DNA from 3 places in the Pseudoalteromonas piscicida genome. Region 3 is predicted to be linked to each of the others. Evidence: predicted binding sites of a transcription regulator. Region 3 holds the regulator's gene; each other region holds the start of a gene.
The links. Region 3 encodes FliA, which starts transcription of late flagellar genes. Its sites were predicted from a motif close to CTAAAGNTNNNNNNNNNNNNGCCGATA; they were not measured.

Region 1 (5,874 bases), 180 kb from region 3:
AGCTGACAATGCCCTACCCAGCCTTGGCATACGACCATGTTCGTCAGATAATCCGGCCTTTTGCGTCACCGCAACCAATGTGCCACTGGTATCAAATAAATCGACAAATAAAAATGCAAACACCACACTGAGCATGGAAAGCTCAAAAATTCCGCTCAAATCTAACTGCATATAGGTCGGCGCGATGCTTGGGGGCACATCAACAACCCCGTGATAGTCTACAAGGCCAAGTCCCCACGCAATACCCGTTACCATTAAAATGCTGATAAGCACACCACTTTTTATTTCACGGTACATGAGCGCCGCAATCACGAAAAAGCTAGCAATGGCTAATAGCGGGCCGGGAGAAGTGATATCACCAAGTTGTACTAATGTAGCATCACTCGCGACCACAATCTTTGCATTCTTTAGCGCGATTAATGCTAAGAATGCGCCAATACCTGCGGCGATCGCGCGCTTTAACACGATGGGGATAGCTTGGATCACCCACTCGCGCACTTTAAATACGCTCAAAAATAGAAATAAACAGCCCGACATAAATACCGCGCCTAATGCACTTTGCCATGTATAGCCCATGCCAAGCACAACACCATAGGTAAAAAAGGCGTTTAAGCCCATCCCAGGTGCAAGCGCTAATGGATAGTTTGCCCATAGCCCCATAATAAAACAGCCGATTGCAGCTGCGATACAGGTTGCAACAAAAGCAGCGCCATGATCCATGCCAGCTTCTGCTAGCATTGCAGGGTTTACAAAAACGATGTAAACCATAGTAACGAATGTCGTCAAGCCTGCAATCACCTCGGTTCTTACATTGGTGTGCATAGCTTGCAGTGAAAATAACCGCTCGAGCATAACTAAAATTACAAATTTGAGGAACAAGTGGTTGGATTTTAACACGAATCACTTTAAAACTCGGACAAAATAGTTAAAATTCAGCTACACTCTGCTTATCAACATTATTGCGAATAAAGATATGGATCAAAATAGCACCGACAACTCAGCAAACCATGACTTAGAACAGCAGCTGCTGAATGTGCTTGAATTTGTAACGTCACCATTAAAAGCGGACGCAAAATTCCCAGATCTTCACGACAATACCCAAGCTTTGAAAAAAGGCCTCTATTACCTAAAAGAAAGGTCTTTCCCGCTTGCGGCTAAATGGCTAAGACTGGCGGCAATGTCTGGTGATTTGAAGGCACAGTTCTTTTTAGGTTTGTTGTTTATGAAAGGTCAAGGTGTTCCACCCAGCCCCTTTCATGCAGCCGCATGGTTGAGCTTGGCCAGCAGTCAAGGCCATAAAGGCGCTGAACAAGTCCTACTTGATGTTCGCCGGTTTCTTACGACTAAGCGCTTTAGAGATGCGCAGTGCTATGCAGCAACCCTTTATGAACAAATTCATCAGCTACAACATATTAGCCAATAAATTAAATTTTACTCACCGAAACATAGGCTCGGTGTAGTCAAGCCTCCGCTTAAGTAAACGTGGGCTTTCCCTCTGCGATTATCAAAATCGATACAGTACGAAAACCACTGTATAGCATCTGAGAAAACTTTCTGTTGCTTTACCCATACTGAACTTTCGTCAATTAAGCGCTCATTTTAAAAAATCACAACCCGCTGTTTTATCTGACAAATTCAAATTCAATACAAACTAAACGTAAATATTGATTAAAAAGTTAGCAATTTTTCTTGCATTCACACACTGTATAAACTACTGTACACACATACTGTATAGATAACCAGTGAGACAATTATGTTACACAGCAATACACTTCTACAGCCAAACAATTCGACTTACTACACACTTAACGAAATCAATACTGCTATCGTTGAAGATGAGATCGTCGCTAGCTTAGAGTTACTTAAAGTTTTACATAAATGTCAGCATAAACAAGGCTGGACGCTACTCGTTGCGCCCGATAATGTACCAAACAAGTCACTACTAGAGAGTGCTTCAGTTGATGCAAGCAAGTTGCTCGTCATTAGGCAAAAGCATATATACGACCTTGAGTATGTGCTTAAAAGTGCTATAAGCAATGGTAATTTCGCTGCTGTGGTGATTTGGACTAATATTGCTTCAGTGCAAACTATCAACAAAATGGAATTGCCGGTATCTGACGTTGCGATCCTCTGTTTTCAAAGCGCTTAACAAGCTACAATAACGGGATATAAATTTGTTAAAACAGAAGTTTTTATGTCTTGTTATTGCAATTCATCCCTTCCCTATTCGCAATGTTGTGAGCCTTATCTTAAGGGACAAAAATTCGCAGAGCGTCCTCAAATACTCATGCGCTCTCGCTATACGGCATACTGCTTAAAAGATGCAAAGTATATTCATGACACCTACGCCCATGCTAAACAAGCACAAAACAATGTCGACGATATTGCAGCATTCGCTAATTATGCACACTTTATAAAATTGGAAGTGCTAGAAGAAGTAGTAGAAGCTACTCAGGGGATCGTTGAGTTTAAGGCGCACTATATCGCAGAAAACATGCACTATATACTCCATGAGAGATCAAATTTTATTACCGAAGCAGGCAGATGGTATTACTTAGATGGCGAATTGTACGATGCGCCTGCAACCAAAGTAGGCAGAAATGACGTTTGTCCGTGTGGGAGTGATAAAAAGTACAAAAAGTGCCACGGTAGCTAAAATAATCTGAATTCGAGATTAGATACAAAGCAATAAAAAAGCTTGAAGCGAGCTAAGGATGATTAAGAGCCGTTCAGCTTAAATATGAGGCGCGATAAGCATAGCGTTGAATGTCAGCCTAGTAACGAAGCAAGCAGCTAATGTTGTTACGCCGTCGCGCGTAACATACTCTGCATATCTCCCGTTGCAATTTGATCATAGAAACCAGCTGCATCCATTGCCTTATCAGTAACCAAGGCCAGTTTACCTTGCGCGCTCGCCAAACGTCTTTTAACCGCTGGTTCCAAATTTTCTACAACTTCGAGTGGAATATGCTTTTTATCATTTCGTGCGGCAAAAGGTTCTGGATTTAAATTTTCCTGTAATCGCAAGGTCGCCATCGCCCCCATAGATACCAGCTGCGCGTTATGCTGACCAATAAGCATATTGTACTCTTTTGGGGCAAGTGGCTTTTGTGGACCTATTTCAAATTGCTTTTTTAGTATTTCTTCTGAGTTATCTTTTGCGGCAGCTTCAGATTTTGGTAGATGAAATTGGCTAAAATCTAATGCATCGGTTGATAGCATAGATAACAGCATGGCAAAATCGGCAGAGCGCGTCTCATGAACACTGATGTTCAACGCGGACCCTAATTGCGACTCACTGATTAAAACGCCATCAATTTGCATGTATTCCAACCGATTATTTTACTAATTATGAATTTATCGGCCTTTTTCCGAAAAACTTTAGTAGTTTTCTTTACTTCGAAAAAAACTTTGTTATTATCACCGCCGTTGTTTAGGAGGGGTTCCCGAGCGGCCAAAGGGATCAGACTGTAAATCTGACGGCTCAGCCTTCGCTGGTTCGAATCCAGCTCCCTCCACCATAAACAACAGTTACAATTTCGGAGGGGTTCCCGAGCGGCCAAAGGGATCAGACTGTAAATCTGACGGCTCAGCCTTCGCTGGTTCGAATCCAGCTCCCTCCACCACTTTCAAATTGTAACGCTTTAAAATGTATGGAGGGGTTCCCGAGCGGCCAAAGGGATCAGACTGTAAATCTGACGGCTCAGCCTTCGCTGGTTCGAATCCAGCTCCCTCCACCACTTTTAAAGTAAACGCTCCAAATGATGGAGGGGTTCCCGAGCGGCCAAAGGGATCAGACTGTAAATCTGACGGCTCAGCCTTCGCTGGTTCGAATCCAGCTCCCTCCACCACCTTCTATTGTTTTATCTCATAATAAGCTTACATATATAAACGAGCTTAAAAATAATCCAAAGCCAAAAATCAAATGTGCTGCCATACTTTTTACCCTTGCCTTATTCGGCTCTGGTAATTTAGATGCTGCGATCCCTGCGCCAAAACAGGGTTGCATAATAAAAAATGGAAAAACACATGTTATTAAGCCAAAAACTAACGCAATCAAAAGGCTAGGCTCAATCAACCAAGGCTTGCCCACGCCCTGTAGTAACACCAAGGCGAATACAATCCCAATGAGATAATGCATGCACCAGCCAATGACACGTTCACCAGATATTGGTTTACTACGCCCGATACCTTGATGCGTAAGTTGACCTTGACACAAGTGTCCAATCCACCTACCAACTAACGCATAATCTAAGCCCTTTATGGCAAACACGCGACTTAGCATAAATGCCCACAAATCCATAACAAGCGTTGCACCAACGCCAATCACGACTGCTGGCATTAACATCGAATATAGGTTTTCCACTATTTTTACTCCTCTTTTTTACTGATAGCCGCTATCCTACTAGTTCAAGTTAACTTTAAGTCAAGGGCTAGAATGGATATCAGTGAAGTTGCAAAGAAGTCAGGTTTACCCGCATCCACGCTTAGATATTATGAAGAAAAAGGACTGATCCGATCGATTGGTCGACAGGGGCTCAAACGTGTTTTCCCCCCTTCGATACTTGAACGTCTAGCGCTTATTACACTAGGCAGAAACGCAGGCTTTTCGTTAGATGAAATAGCGGACATGTTTACCCCCGAGGGTAAAGCGGATATTGATAGGGCGAAGTTACAATCCAAAGCGGATGAATTAAATGAAACCATTAAGCATTTAACTGCAATGCGAGATGGCCTCTATCACGCTGCCAAATGCCCTGCGCCAAGCCATTTTGAGTGTCCGACATTTCAAAAGCTTTTAAAACGCGTGGGAAAAGTGAGGCCCGAAAAATAACAGGCATAAACCGGACACTATGCTAATGCTCAATCATCAAGTCACTACCGTGGTCACGTAAGTAACGCCGAGCCATTTTATGGTCGTGGCCATAGTGCTTTGTTACCAAATGCCAAAATGCGCTATTGTGTGCCATGACATGAAAATGGCAAAGTTCGTGCACGACCACATAGTCAATTACCCACTTAGGCGCACCAATCAAAAACGTATTAAACGCAAGCACGCCTTTAGATGAAAAACTGCCCCAGCGGCTTTTATAAACGCGTATTTTTAGGGTATCAAAGCGAGCTTGAATATCAGGTTGATAGCGCGCAATAACCATATCTAAATAGTCATTTAGCGTTTCGCTTAACAGCGCAACTAATTCACGCCATTCATTTTTGACAGCCTTAAGTAAAACCCTTTTGTTATCAAAATCAATTACAGAAGTCGTACTTTCGCCTCTTTGAATGGTAAAGGTCTCGCCGAATACTTGCACAATTCCTGTTTCCAGTGGCCGAGGGCTTTTTGGTATGATTTTTAGAGCAAGCTTTGATTTTATCCAATCGGATTTGCTTTCCACCCAATTATGTAACCAGCGCTCGCAAATTTGCTCTGGCGCATACACAAATACTTGGCCAGCTTTTATTTTTATCGCAACGCTCTTACGCTTTCGGCTTTTCTTTAATTGATATTGCAAGGTAACAAATTCTTAGTCACTAAAGCATGCATTATAGTATGAGCAACTTATCAGAGTCACTGCAAACGCCATGTAAGATAATGAATTCGACCAATGATGACAATACACTCATCAATAGTGTGGTTTCTAACACTCTATAAATTAGAAAGATTTTTTCGTTAAATCACCGTATTTATTATTTTTGCTGCTACGCTTAATGAAAAAGGCATTTTGATTTAGGCAAGCTATGGCTGATAAACCCATTTGCCAATATGTGTCACCTGAGGGAAAAAAATGCAGTGAAATCGATATGGGCTCAGGTTACTGCTTTTGGCATGACAATAAATTCGATAAAGGTGGCTTGGAGCTAAGCCAAAAGCTT
Region 2 (5,874 bases), 1.9 Mb from region 3:
GATGTCGAAGCAAGATGCAGAAAAGGCCATTACTCAACTCAATGAACGTGAATTTCAACAGCGTACATTAAAAGTAAGAGAAGCAAAGCAAAAGCCGGAAGGTGAGATTGATCACTCACCCGCTTAATTAATCTTTATTTAAATTAATAATAGAGATTACTTCTTTACTACCTATTACTGGTGCCGTTGCGTAAAAATGCACTTCCGATGCACTCGGCACCTTTTCCCCTACTACTATTTGACTTCCCAACAATGACACTGCGCGATTCGCTATTGCTTTGCCTGATTCAACCAGCTCAACATGCTGCTGTAAGCAATTCTTAATATCGTGAGCTATCAAAGGAAAATGTGTACATCCCAACACTAGCCTATCAACAGTGGCAGGAATGTTAAGCCGAGCTATTTCCGCGCAAAGTGCCTCTTTATCCAGCTCGTTATGCCAATAAAAGTGCTCGGCAATTCTTACTAGCTCTGTTGAATGCAGAGTTTCAACTTTACAACCAGAGGTGAAATCCATGATGAGCTTATGAGTATAAGCATTATTTGACGTTGCGGGAGTTGCCAATAGTGCGATGTGTTTAGTCTTTGAACTCAACGCAGCAGGCTTAACAGCGGGAACCACACCTATGATTGGAATATGGGTATGCTTTCTAGCTTCTTCCAATGCATATGTTGAAGCGGTATTACATGCAATAACGATAAGATCAACATTGCTCAAGCATTGTTGTTGCCAGCTAATGAGACCCTTGATACGTGATTTGATTAGCTCTTGAGGCTGAAGGCCATATGGGAGAAAAGCGTTGTCCATAACATAACTAAATGAAACCCCCTGCAAACATGCCCTTAAGTGCGACAGCACACTGGTGCCACCGATCCCCGAATCGAAAACCAAAATATGCGACAAACTTCATACCTCAAATCAATGAAGTATGAAGTTTGCCATGAGTCCTCGAGAAAATAAACTGGCTTAGCTTGTTTGTTTTTGCTCAACTTGCTCTTTATTTAGTTCATTCAGTTTACTGAAAAAGCTACTAGCATAATCCAAAAACTCATTTAGTCTCGATTGACCCTCATTCATCCACGCAAGTAGGTTTGGCAACTCATTATCGGCATTGAGTCCCTTAGCTTGCTCTTGAATATCTGCTAACTGCTTATTCAGTGGCATAAATGCCTTCTCTAACTCCTTCATTGGATTGCCTTGCTGATATTGAGCAATCGCAGCAGACGTTTTACTTTGTCTTAGATCCATCGTGAAGTTAGTGATTTGATCTGAGTTTAAACTAAGCGACTTTGCCAAATCGAAAGCTTCATCGTATTCACCACCGAAAAAAGAGTCACTGACGTTACGAATATCTTCCATCATATCGTTAATTGCCTGCTGCTCCTCTTCGTTCAACTCACCATTAACCTTAATTGAGAAACTGACTTCGTGAGAGGACTTAGTGCCATATGCCATGCCATAATCATTACCTTTTTTCGCGACACTCGCAGCAGTACCCTGAGCATACGCATCGGAGAATGAAATAACGACTTCATCCCCTTCAGCAGTTGTAAATGCATATTCAGCCTGATTAGAGAGGCTAGCAAACTGTGCGGCACTGATCGCTAATGCCTTTGGCGATTTTTCTTCAAACAGCTCTTTTTCGAAATCATCTAAACCTTTAAAAATCCCTTCTCGTGATTTTTCAATACCATCTTCGATGTCAGAATTGAAAGCGCCCATACCTTTTAACTCTTCACTGGCTTCATCAATCCCCTGAAGCACACCTTTACGAGCCCCATTTAGCATGGATTTCAATTCGTCATCACTTTTGCCATCGACCTTGGCTTTCTTCACTGCACCCTGAACAAAATCGAGTACATTTTTGACTATTGCTTCAAAGTCAAATAATGGCTTGTCTTTTTTATCTTGTGTCGGCTTCTCAATCCCCAATGCTTCTGCAAGCTTATCATCAAGAATCTTAGCAGCTAGCTTAGATTTATTCCCCGCATAGCTGTCTGAATTAATTTGGATATTTGGTCCTATCCCTTTGCTCTTTCCAGGCTTATGCTGCATCGCTGGATTGAGCAACTGATTTAATTGCCCGATTTTCATGGTATGCCCTCCAATATACTAGTTAGATTATCGGCATATTTGCGCAAAGCTAAAGTATAATGATTAAAAAAACAGCAAACCAGACACATCAGTGATGCTAGACTGGACAAATTAGCAACGCTCCCTAAAATAGCGCCTCTTAATTCAACATAGATGGTTTTAGCATGGCAGTAATAAAAATTGATGATTCAGCATACGAGCAACAGTTAGCAGACAAAGCTGAGCGTATCACAACACAATTTGCACAGTTTAATGCACCAGCACTTGAAGTGTATGACTCTGCGACTCGCCACTACCGCCAACGCTGTGAATTTAGAGTATGGCATGACGGCGAAGATCTGTTCCACATCATGTTTGACCAACAAACAAAAGAAAAGATCCGTGTTGATAGCTTTGATCCTGGTGCGCCACTAGTCAATGAAATGATGCAGGTGATGATCCATCAGCTGAAAGGCAACGAAATACTGCGTCGTAAACTATTTCAGATCGACTATCTCACCACATTGAGCGGTGAAGTACTGATCAGCTTGCTTTATCACAAACAATTAGATGAGGCTTGGCAAACTGCCATGCAGACATTAAGAACCGAGTTGCAGCAAACCTACAAAGTTGATTTTATAGGTCGTGCTAGAAAACAAAAAGTTGTATTTGGCAACGACTATGTAACTGAAAAACTGAGCGTTAACGGTAAAGAATATATTTATCAGCAGGTTGAGAACAGCTTTACGCAACCGAATGCGGAAGTGAATCAAAAAATGTTAGCTTGGGCGCAGTCCATCAGTGAACCGCTAAGCAACGATCTACTTGAGCTTTACTGTGGTAACGGTAACTTTTCAATTGCGTTGGCAGGCTCATTCAATAAAGTACTTGCCACTGAGATCTCTAAATCATCGGTAAAGTCTGCTCAATTTAATATTGCAGCGAACAAAGTCGAGAACTTAGATATTATTCGCATGTCGAGTGAAGAGTTTACACAAGCCATGAAAGGGCAGAAGTTTTCTCGATTAGATGGTATCGATTTACAATCCTATGATTGCCAAACGATTCTTGTCGATCCGCCTCGTGCTGGTATGGATGAACTGACCTGTCGCCTAGTCAGCAACTACGACAATATTATTTATATCTCATGTAATCCAGAAACGTTAGAACGTGATTTAGCCTTGTTGTGTGAAACACATAAAATCGCACGTATGGCGATTTTCGATCAATTCCCCTATACCCATCATATTGAATCTGGCGTTTACTTAGTGAGAAAGTGATTGATAACGATTAACGACTGGCTGCCATCGCTGTAATAAGTGCTGGCAGTTGAGTTTCGCTAAAGACTTGAATACCGGATTGCTGCAATAAAGACGCCGTCAGCCCCTGCCCTACTATTTTTTTACCTGTATGACTACCATCGTAAATCAGATTGCTGCCGCAAGACGGACTGGACTCCTTTAACAACGCAAACTTTATATCGTGCTGAAGGCAAGCCGCAAGCGCTTTTTTAGCACCGAGTTCAAACGCCGCGGTAAAATCCCCCCTTGTTTACTCAAAACTTTACCATCTATTATTTCAGCCGATGGACGAGGTGTTGGTAAACCACCTGATACTTCAGGGCATAGCGGTAAGACCCAATTTTTTTGCCGCCAATACTGTAATGTATTGTCTTGAAGGCTTTGTGAAGAGGCGTCATACCTCACCGGATAACCTAATAAACAACTAGAAACTAAAATCTTAAACATAAAAAAGCCCCGCAACAATTGCAGGGCTAGTCTAATACAAATCAGCGTTTATTGCTTTGCTAAATAATTTACCAGCGCAGCAATTTGGTCAGCTTTGGTTGTTCCTGATTCACGTAACAACAACTTGTATTTACCATTCACGATAAACGTTGGCACGCCTGTAAGTGCACCTTTGTCTGACAGTGTTTTTTGCATACGCTGCATTTTCGATGTTTTAGTACGGACGGCAAAGCTTGCGTACAATTTATCGAACTTTTCAGCTTCTACGCCTTGCGCGATAAAGATATCCTTTACGTCAGCAAGCTCATTGATTTTTGCACGCTTGCCATGAATATGGTTAAACATGGCTGCAATTATCTTGTCTTTTTGTGGTAGTACTTCAGCAGTCGCAAGCGCTTGCGCCAACATCTGTTGGATCTCAGGCTCCCTTGGTCCAACAAAATCTATATGACTCTTTTTAAATTTAACGCCCTCGTCCAGTTTTGGTTTAACATCAACGATTAAGTTTTCCATCGCGTTACAGGCTGGACAATAAAAAGAAAAATACTCCATCACCTCAGGCTTTTTCGTACCACGCTCCGCAATAACTTCATAATGTACACCCTCTTCATATGGTGCAGCCTGAGCTAAAAGAGGAAACATTAGTGCAACCGCTAAGCCTTTTAATACTTTCAACATACTAACTTTCTCCAGTCCTTATTTTTTTAATAGATATGCGATCAATTCATCAAGCTGTTCTTGACTCTTGATACCTTTCATCTCGATTCTGTACTTGTCATTTACGATAAAAGTTGGAACACCCGTAAGTGCCCCTGCTTCAGAAAACTTTTCTTGTGCTTTAAGCATGTTATTTTCGGCACTAATCACTGGTATGCTCGTTACAGCCTGGTCAAACTTTTCAGCAGATATACCATTCAACTCCATTAACGTTTTTAAATCTTTAATGTCTAACAGTTTGTTTCTTTCAACATGAATAGCATTAAAAATCTTTTCAGCGATAACATCCGCTTTGCCTGCTTGTTCAGCAATAATATAGGCATAACTAAGATTACTCTGAGTTTCTGTAGGGATACCACGCAAAAAGTTTACATGGCTTTTTTCAAAGTGAGCTCCCTCAGGTAAGTTCTTTTCAATCGCCTTTGCAATTGGCTCAAAGCGGAAACAATGAGGGCAGTAAAAAGAGAAAAACTCGGTAACCTTCTGTGACTTGCTCTGTTCGGTCGCTAAGGTTGTATAATGCTCTCCTTCGGTAAAGTCTGAAGCCATCGCAGCAATGGGCAAAAGTAGTGCGACTAATGCGATTCTTAATTTTTTTAGCATGTTACTCTCTCTAATTTTAAGGAAATAGGCTCAAACTTGGTTCATCTAGTGCGGCAAACTGCTCTTTTAAGGCTAGGATCTGTTGTTCCCAGTATTTGTCTGTCGCAAACCAAGAAAAGTTCCGTTCAAATGCAGGATCCTGCCAGCGCTGTGCCAACCAAGCCATATAATTCACCATTCTCATGGCGCGTAATGGCTCAATTAATGCGAGCTCTTTTGAATCAAACGGCATAAATTCTTCGTAACCCGTAAGCAGGGTATCTAACTGTACCAACTGCTCGTTGCGGTCTCCATTTAACATCATCCACAAGTCTTGTATTGCAGGGCCTTGCTGACAATCGTCAAGATCCACCAACATCAATTGATCTCTGGACCACAACAGATTCCCAGCATGGCAATCACCATGAAGCCGAAGCGTTTTCGCAACTCGATACTTTGATGCTGCTTTGTTAATAACTTGCTCAAGAATAGTAACAAATGGAGTATGCAAATGACTAGGCACTAACTGGCTTTTTAGCAGTGCTTGTTGCGCATCAACAAAAAAACGCTGGGTATTGAGTTCTGGTCTATATTCGAATGCTCGCTCAGCTGACAGACAATGCAGGCGTCCAAGGTAGCGGCCTAAAATTTCCAAGTGGTCTAGATTGTCTAGCTCGAACTGGCGTCCACCTACACTTGGAAACAAAGTATACCGATAACCTTCATGAAAATGCAGGCTACGTCCAGTAATAA
Region 3 (5,874 bases):
AAACTCATCATCGGTAATTTCTTCATCTCCAGCAGGAGCACTTGTCACGGCTGGTGAGGTTGGTTTAGCCGCCGGCTCATTGGCTTCAGGAGTAACAGCGTCTTCTGCATTTGGTGCTCCACCGAATTTCCCAACACCATGGAGTTCATCTAAGAGATTATCGAACTCGTCATCGGTAATGTCACCATCATCTGCGGTTGATACAGCATCGGATTTAGCTGCCGGAGCAACAGCAGGAGCATTACCTGAACCGTGTAATTCATCTAATAGATTTTCAAATTCTTCTTCTGTTATCTCATCAATGCTGGAACTGCTATCATCGCCAGAGTCAACATCTGCATCGAATAAAATATCATCCGCACTCAAATCTGGCACCACAGGTTCTGGCTCAGAAACAGATTCGTCAATCACTTCACTGACTTCATCTTCAGATGCAGGTTGGCTGAGTTTGTGGAGGGTTTCAAGCAACACAGGATCGGCAGCTTCCGGTTCCTCACGATTTTGAATACAAGCGAACATTTCGTTGATCGTATCCAAAGATTGCAAAATAACATCCATCAATTCAGACGTTACTTTTCGCTGCCCTTGTCGTAGTACATCAAACACGTTCTCTGCACCGTGACAGGCATCAACCAGTTCGGTCATGCCGAGGAAGCCTGCTCCACCTTTTACAGTATGGAAGCCACGGAAAATCGCATTGAGAAGTTCTTTATCTTCAGGATTATTTTCTAGTTCAACAAGCTGTTCAGATAACAGTTCTAATATTTCGCCTGCTTCAACAAGAAAGTCCTGCAAGATATCTTCATCGACTTCAAAGCTCATACACACTCTCCAACTAGAAGCCTAAACTAGATAGTAAGTCATCGACTTCGTCTTGACCAGAAACCACATCATCTCGCGATTCAGCGTCAATAATTGGACCTTCAGGCCCAGACAATTCATCACTGATAATCTCAGCTGTTTTTATTTCGCTTTCATCCGCTTTCACTGCAGCTGAAGGCGCTTCATCTGAAGTCCCAAATGCAGTCAGCAGGTGAATGAGACTATCTTCTACTTCTCTCACAAGCTCAATGACGCGGCGGATAACCTGCCCAGTCAAATCCTGATAGTCTTGAGCCATCAGCACGTTAGTCATCAAACCTTGTAATTCGTCTGTACGTGTCTTTGAAGTCTGCATAAAGCTGTCGAGATCATGACACAGAGACTTAAACTCACCGAGTTGAATATCTCTGCTCATCAACCGATCCCAAGTTGGCTTTATTTGTGCTAACTCATCCGCAAGATTTTGCGCAAGAGGTAAGCTTTCTTCGACCGCGTCCATCGTTTTATTAGCAGCGTTTTCTGTCATTTCCATAACATAATTAAGACGCTGCTTGGCGTCAGGTATAGCCTCTGTCGTGAGATCTGAGAGTCGAGTATCCAGCTCAAAGTTCTTCAAGGACTCGTGTAATTGGCGAGTTAGCTTTCCAACTTCCGCAAACAACTCCGATTGCTCTTTGTTAGCAGCTTCTAAAATCAGCTGGTCAGCTTTTTCTTGTTCACCTTGCTCTAGGAGCTCAACAAGTTGCTTGGCTTGTTCAAGTGTAATTTGCGGCGCAGCATTTACAGACATAGGCCATATCCCCTTGCTGTTTAGCCTAGTCGCTCAAATACTTTTTCAAGCTTAGTTTTGAGCGTGCCTGCAGTAAACGGTTTGACAATATATCCGTTTACCCCAGCTTGCGCTGCTGCAACAATTTGTTCTTTTTTCGCTTCTGCGGTAACCATCAACACTGGAATGTGCTTAAGCTTTTCATCTGCGCGTATAGCACGAAGCAGATCAATACCCTGCATGCCTGGCATGTTCCAATCAGTTACTACAAAGTCAAACTCCTGATTTTGTAGCATCGGAAGTGCTGTACTACCATCATCAGCTTCTTGAACATTGGTAAAGCCTAAATCTCTTAATAGGTTTTTGATTATTCTTCTCATAGTAGAGAAATCATCAACCACGAGAATCTTCATGTTCTTATCCAAAACTTCCTCCAGTGAGGTTCGAACCCAACTATTTTATGTACTCTAATTTATCCAGTCATTGATTTTAGCTTTAAGCTTTATCATTGCCTGACCGTGAATTTGGCTTACTCGAGATTCACTGACATCTAGAATGGCACCAATCTCTTTTAAATTCATTTCGTCGTTATAGTAAAGTGACAAAACCAGAGCATCCCTTTCGGGTAACGCTTTGATAGCTTTTACTAAAGACTCGTTAAAACGTTCATTTTTAACGTTATTAAACGGTTTGTCTAGCGCAAAATCGCTGTTTGCCGGGGTTATCACATCTTCATCAACCCCAAGATCCTCAATGCCGATAACTTTACTTGCATTTACATCATGTAAAATATGATGGTACTCATCTAAAGATATATCAAGTTTTTCAGCGATTTCAGTGTCTTTTGGTTCTCGACCAAGGAGAGATTCTAACTCAGAGATGGCCTCAGCAACCATTCTGCTATTTTTGTGAACAGAACGAGGGGCCCAATCACCGCGGCGGATTTCATCTAGCATTGCACCTCGAATGCGGATCCCCGCAAAGGTCTCGAAACTAGCTCCTTTAGTTGCATCGAAATTTTTAGATGCCTCAATCAATCCGATCATTCCTGACTGGATGAGGTCGTCGAGTTGCACACTTGCCGGAAGTCGAGCAATCAGGTGGCACGCCACTTTTTTGACAAGTGGAGCATGCCGTTCAACCACCTTATGAATGTGGTCTGAAGTTTGATATCCCGCAGCTCTATTGACCGGAGAAGCCATAATCACCCGTTTACAAGTTGTTCAATGAAAAATTCTAGATGACCGGAAGGTTGATGCGGAATTGGCCATTTAACTGCCTTAGCGGCAAGTCCCTTAATCGCAATCGCCGCAGGGGAGCTCGGAAATAAATCTACGATAGCTCTTTGTCTGCGAGATGATTTACGCATGTTTTCGTCAAACGGTACGGTGGCCACTAATTCCAGTGCAACATCAAGAAAACGGTCTGTAACTTTTGAAAGTTTAGCAAATAATTCTTGCCCTTCACGCATACTGCGAACCATATTGGCAACAATTTTAAAACGGTAGACACCATGCTCTCTGCTTAAAACTTTGATCAACGCGTAAGCATCGGTAATGGAAGTCGGTTCATCACACACAACAACCATCACATCCTGTGCAGCTCGAGAGAAGCTCAGAACCATATCTGAGATACCTGCTGCAGTATCAACAATTAATACATCAAATTGGGTGTTAAGCTCGCTAAATGCGCGAATAAGTCCTGCATGCTCCGCAGGAGTCAGCTCTACCATATTTTGAGAGCCTGAGGTCGCCGGCACAATTTTGATACCTGCGGGACCTTCTACGAGAATCTCATCGAGTTCACACTCCCCCGACAACACGTGTGACAGATTCTTTTCTACCCTTAGACCTAACATCACATCACAGTTTGCCAAGCCCAAGTCCGCATCTAAAACGAGAACTCGCTGTCCTTGTTGGCCCATAGCGATGGCAGTATTGAGCGAGACGTTGGTTTTACCCACCCCACCTTTTCCACCGGTCACGGCTATTACTTTTACACCCTGGTTGCTATTTTGACTCATTCTACGCAGGCCACTTGCTTGATCTAAAACTGTGTTAATCATACATTCCTACTGACTCTGACGCTACAGGTACACGTCGAGAGTGCTGTGCTTTTATTCTTTTTAAATACAATTGCTCAGCCTTTTTTACTAGCTTTTGAGCATTTGCTACACGAATGTCTTCCGGCACTCGCTGACCGTTGGTAAGATACCCTATTGGCAAGCGATTTTGAATCGCTATACTAATTATCTCACCTAAACTTAGACTTTCATCAAGTTTTGTGAAAATACAGCCACTTAAATTTACTTTTTTGAAGTGTCTTACTGTTTCTTGTAACACATTCATCTGTGCTGTCGCACTCAATACTAAATAGCTGCGAATATCTACTCTCGCGCTGCGCATTAGTGTATTTAACTGTTCTGTTAAGCGCAAATCTCTTTGACTCATTCCCGCAGTATCTATTAATACTAGACGCTTATTGCGTAAATGATAAAGCACTTCTGCAAGTTCATTTGCATCTTTAACTTGTTTAACCGGACAACCAATGATTCTACCATAGGTAGCTAGCTGCTCGTAAGCGCCAATTCTGTAAGTATCAGTGGTTATTAGCGCTACTTTATCTGCACCGTATTTTTGTGCGCCTAATGCCGCTAATTTTGCAACCGTTGTAGTTTTACCAACACCAGTTGGACCCACCATTGCAAATACTCCACCTTGACGAAGAATATCATTGTTGGTGGTGTGCATTTGGTTAATTACCATATTCAACAGCGCATCCCAGGCTTCTTTACGAGAGACATCATCAGGGATAAAACACGCCATTTGCTCAGCGACATCTTTATCTATCCCCATTCCTTCAAGACGGTCTACAAGGCACGCGCGGGTTGGATCGCGACGAGCCATTTCTTGTTTCATTAGTCCTGATACTTGATGTTCAAGTAACTGACGAATAGCGTTCATCTCTTCACGCATTGCACTCATTTCGTCAGGCTTTGCATTTAACTCAGGTAAATCATCACCAAAGCCGTTGTCTAACTCATCCGACTCGCCCCAATGCTGTGGCTGCTCAAATGCATCATCATCAAAGTCAAAAGATTGGCGGCGAGATTGCTGTGGCTTCGCTTGGTATGTCGGTGTAGCAGCCGGTGTTTTACGTTGACTGCTTAACATTTGCTCTGTATCAATCCCCGATTGTGAAAACATAGAAGCCAGCTCTGGTGAGCGAGGACGCGGCGCTTGACGTTCAAGTAATGCCGCTAAGCTATCGGCAACTTGCGCTTGTTTTGCTGGCTGTGCTTGGCGAGGCTCTGGACGGACAAAGCGAGTCGGTGCCTCGCTTGAGGCTGTCGCTTTGGCGGCTGTGGCTTGCTTAACTGGCGCTGCGGCGCGGTCATTATCAATTGCTGCGACGATTTCAACACCATCCGCTAGTTTTTTGTTAGACATGATGACAGCATCAGCACCAAGCTCTTCTTTCACTTCATTTAAAGCCGTACGCATATCTTTTGCGAAGAAACGTTTAATTTTCATGTTACAGCCCCTTTATCCTCTATTGTCCAACCGAGCTCACTATCTTAATTTGTCTTTCTTCCGGCACTTCTTGATATGACATCACTCTAAGACCTGGAATCGTATGTTTAACAAATCGAGACAGCACACTTCTTAACATACCTGAGGTTAATAAGATGGAAGGTTCCCCTAGCATTTCTTGGTTGTGATGTGCTTCTCTTAATGATTCTTGAAGCCTCTCAGCCAAGCCAGGTTCAATACCTGCCCCCTCATCACCTGCGTTCTGAAGTGACTGATGCAACATCTGTTCCAACTCAGGCGCCAATGTTATGACAGGAATTTCTTCTTCACTTCCAACGGCATCTTGAACAATCAATCTGCGTAATGAAATTCTTACCGCAGCCGTTAACACATCAGGGTCTTGGCTCCGTGGGCCGTACTCAACTAAGGTTTGTACAATCGAGCGCATATCTCGAATCGCAACGCCCTCGTTAAGGAGATTTTGTAGTACTTTTACTACGGTAGTGAGTGGTAAAATATCAGGCACTAAGCCTTCAACTAACCTAGGGTGACTTTTCGCAAGCATGTCTAATAGGTTTTGCACCTCTTCATGACCAAGCAATAGTGATGCATTATTCGTCAATAATTGACTGATATGTGTCGCAACCACAGTTGCAGCATCTACTACTGTATAGCCAAGTGAATGTGCTTCATCTTTTTGATCTGGCTTAATCCATACTGCATCTAGGCCAAATGCAGGATCTTTAGTCT

Region 1: the regulator FliA is predicted to act here: its motif matches at 3,359-3,385, upstream of B1L02_RS09975 (VC2046/SO_2500 family protein).
Region 2: the regulator FliA is predicted to act here: its motif matches at 2,124-2,150, upstream of B1L02_RS01955 (DUF5610 domain-containing protein).

Annotation. Positions count from the first base shown of each region.
Region 1 is NZ_CP021646.1:2,124,046-2,129,919, forward strand. It holds gene B1L02_RS09955 (NCS2 family permease) at 1-852, opposite strand, end outside; gene B1L02_RS09960 (tetratricopeptide repeat protein) at 974-1,423, shown strand; gene B1L02_RS09965 (SulA-like leucine-rich domain-containing protein) at 1,754-2,149, shown strand; gene B1L02_RS09970 (YchJ family protein) at 2,195-2,656, shown strand; gene B1L02_RS09975 (VC2046/SO_2500 family protein) at 2,803-3,324, opposite strand; tRNA gene B1L02_RS09980 (tRNA-Tyr) at 3,437-3,521, shown strand; tRNA gene B1L02_RS09985 (tRNA-Tyr) at 3,542-3,626, shown strand; tRNA gene B1L02_RS09990 (tRNA-Tyr) at 3,656-3,740, shown strand; tRNA gene B1L02_RS09995 (tRNA-Tyr) at 3,767-3,851, shown strand; gene B1L02_RS10000 (DUF2938 domain-containing protein) at 3,869-4,366, opposite strand; gene B1L02_RS10005 (helix-turn-helix domain-containing protein) at 4,439-4,834, shown strand; gene B1L02_RS10010 (M48 family metallopeptidase) at 4,857-5,513, opposite strand; gene B1L02_RS10015 (ion channel) at 5,740-5,874, shown strand, end outside.
Region 2 is NZ_CP021646.1:408,807-414,680, reverse strand. It holds gene B1L02_RS01965 (RNA recognition motif domain-containing protein) at 1-127, shown strand, start outside; gene murI (glutamate racemase) at 128-904, opposite strand; gene B1L02_RS01955 (DUF5610 domain-containing protein) at 968-2,095, opposite strand; gene trmA (tRNA (uridine(54)-C5)-methyltransferase TrmA) at 2,260-3,354, shown strand; partial or broken gene B1L02_RS01945 (DUF523 domain-containing protein) at 3,365-3,822, opposite strand; gene B1L02_RS01940 (thiol:disulfide interchange protein DsbA/DsbL) at 3,871-4,500, opposite strand; gene B1L02_RS01935 (thiol:disulfide interchange protein DsbA/DsbL) at 4,519-5,142, opposite strand; gene B1L02_RS01930 (serine/threonine protein kinase) at 5,159-5,874, opposite strand, start outside.
Region 3 is NZ_CP021646.1:2,303,910-2,309,783, forward strand. It holds partial or broken gene B1L02_RS10770 (chemotaxis protein CheA) at 1-822, opposite strand, end outside; gene B1L02_RS10775 (protein phosphatase CheZ) at 836-1,612, opposite strand; gene cheY (chemotaxis response regulator CheY) at 1,633-2,016, opposite strand; gene B1L02_RS10785 (RNA polymerase sigma factor FliA) at 2,059-2,793, opposite strand; gene B1L02_RS10790 (MinD/ParA family ATP-binding protein) at 2,796-3,656, opposite strand; gene flhF (flagellar biosynthesis protein FlhF) at 3,649-5,124, opposite strand; gene flhA (flagellar biosynthesis protein FlhA) at 5,144-5,874, opposite strand, start outside.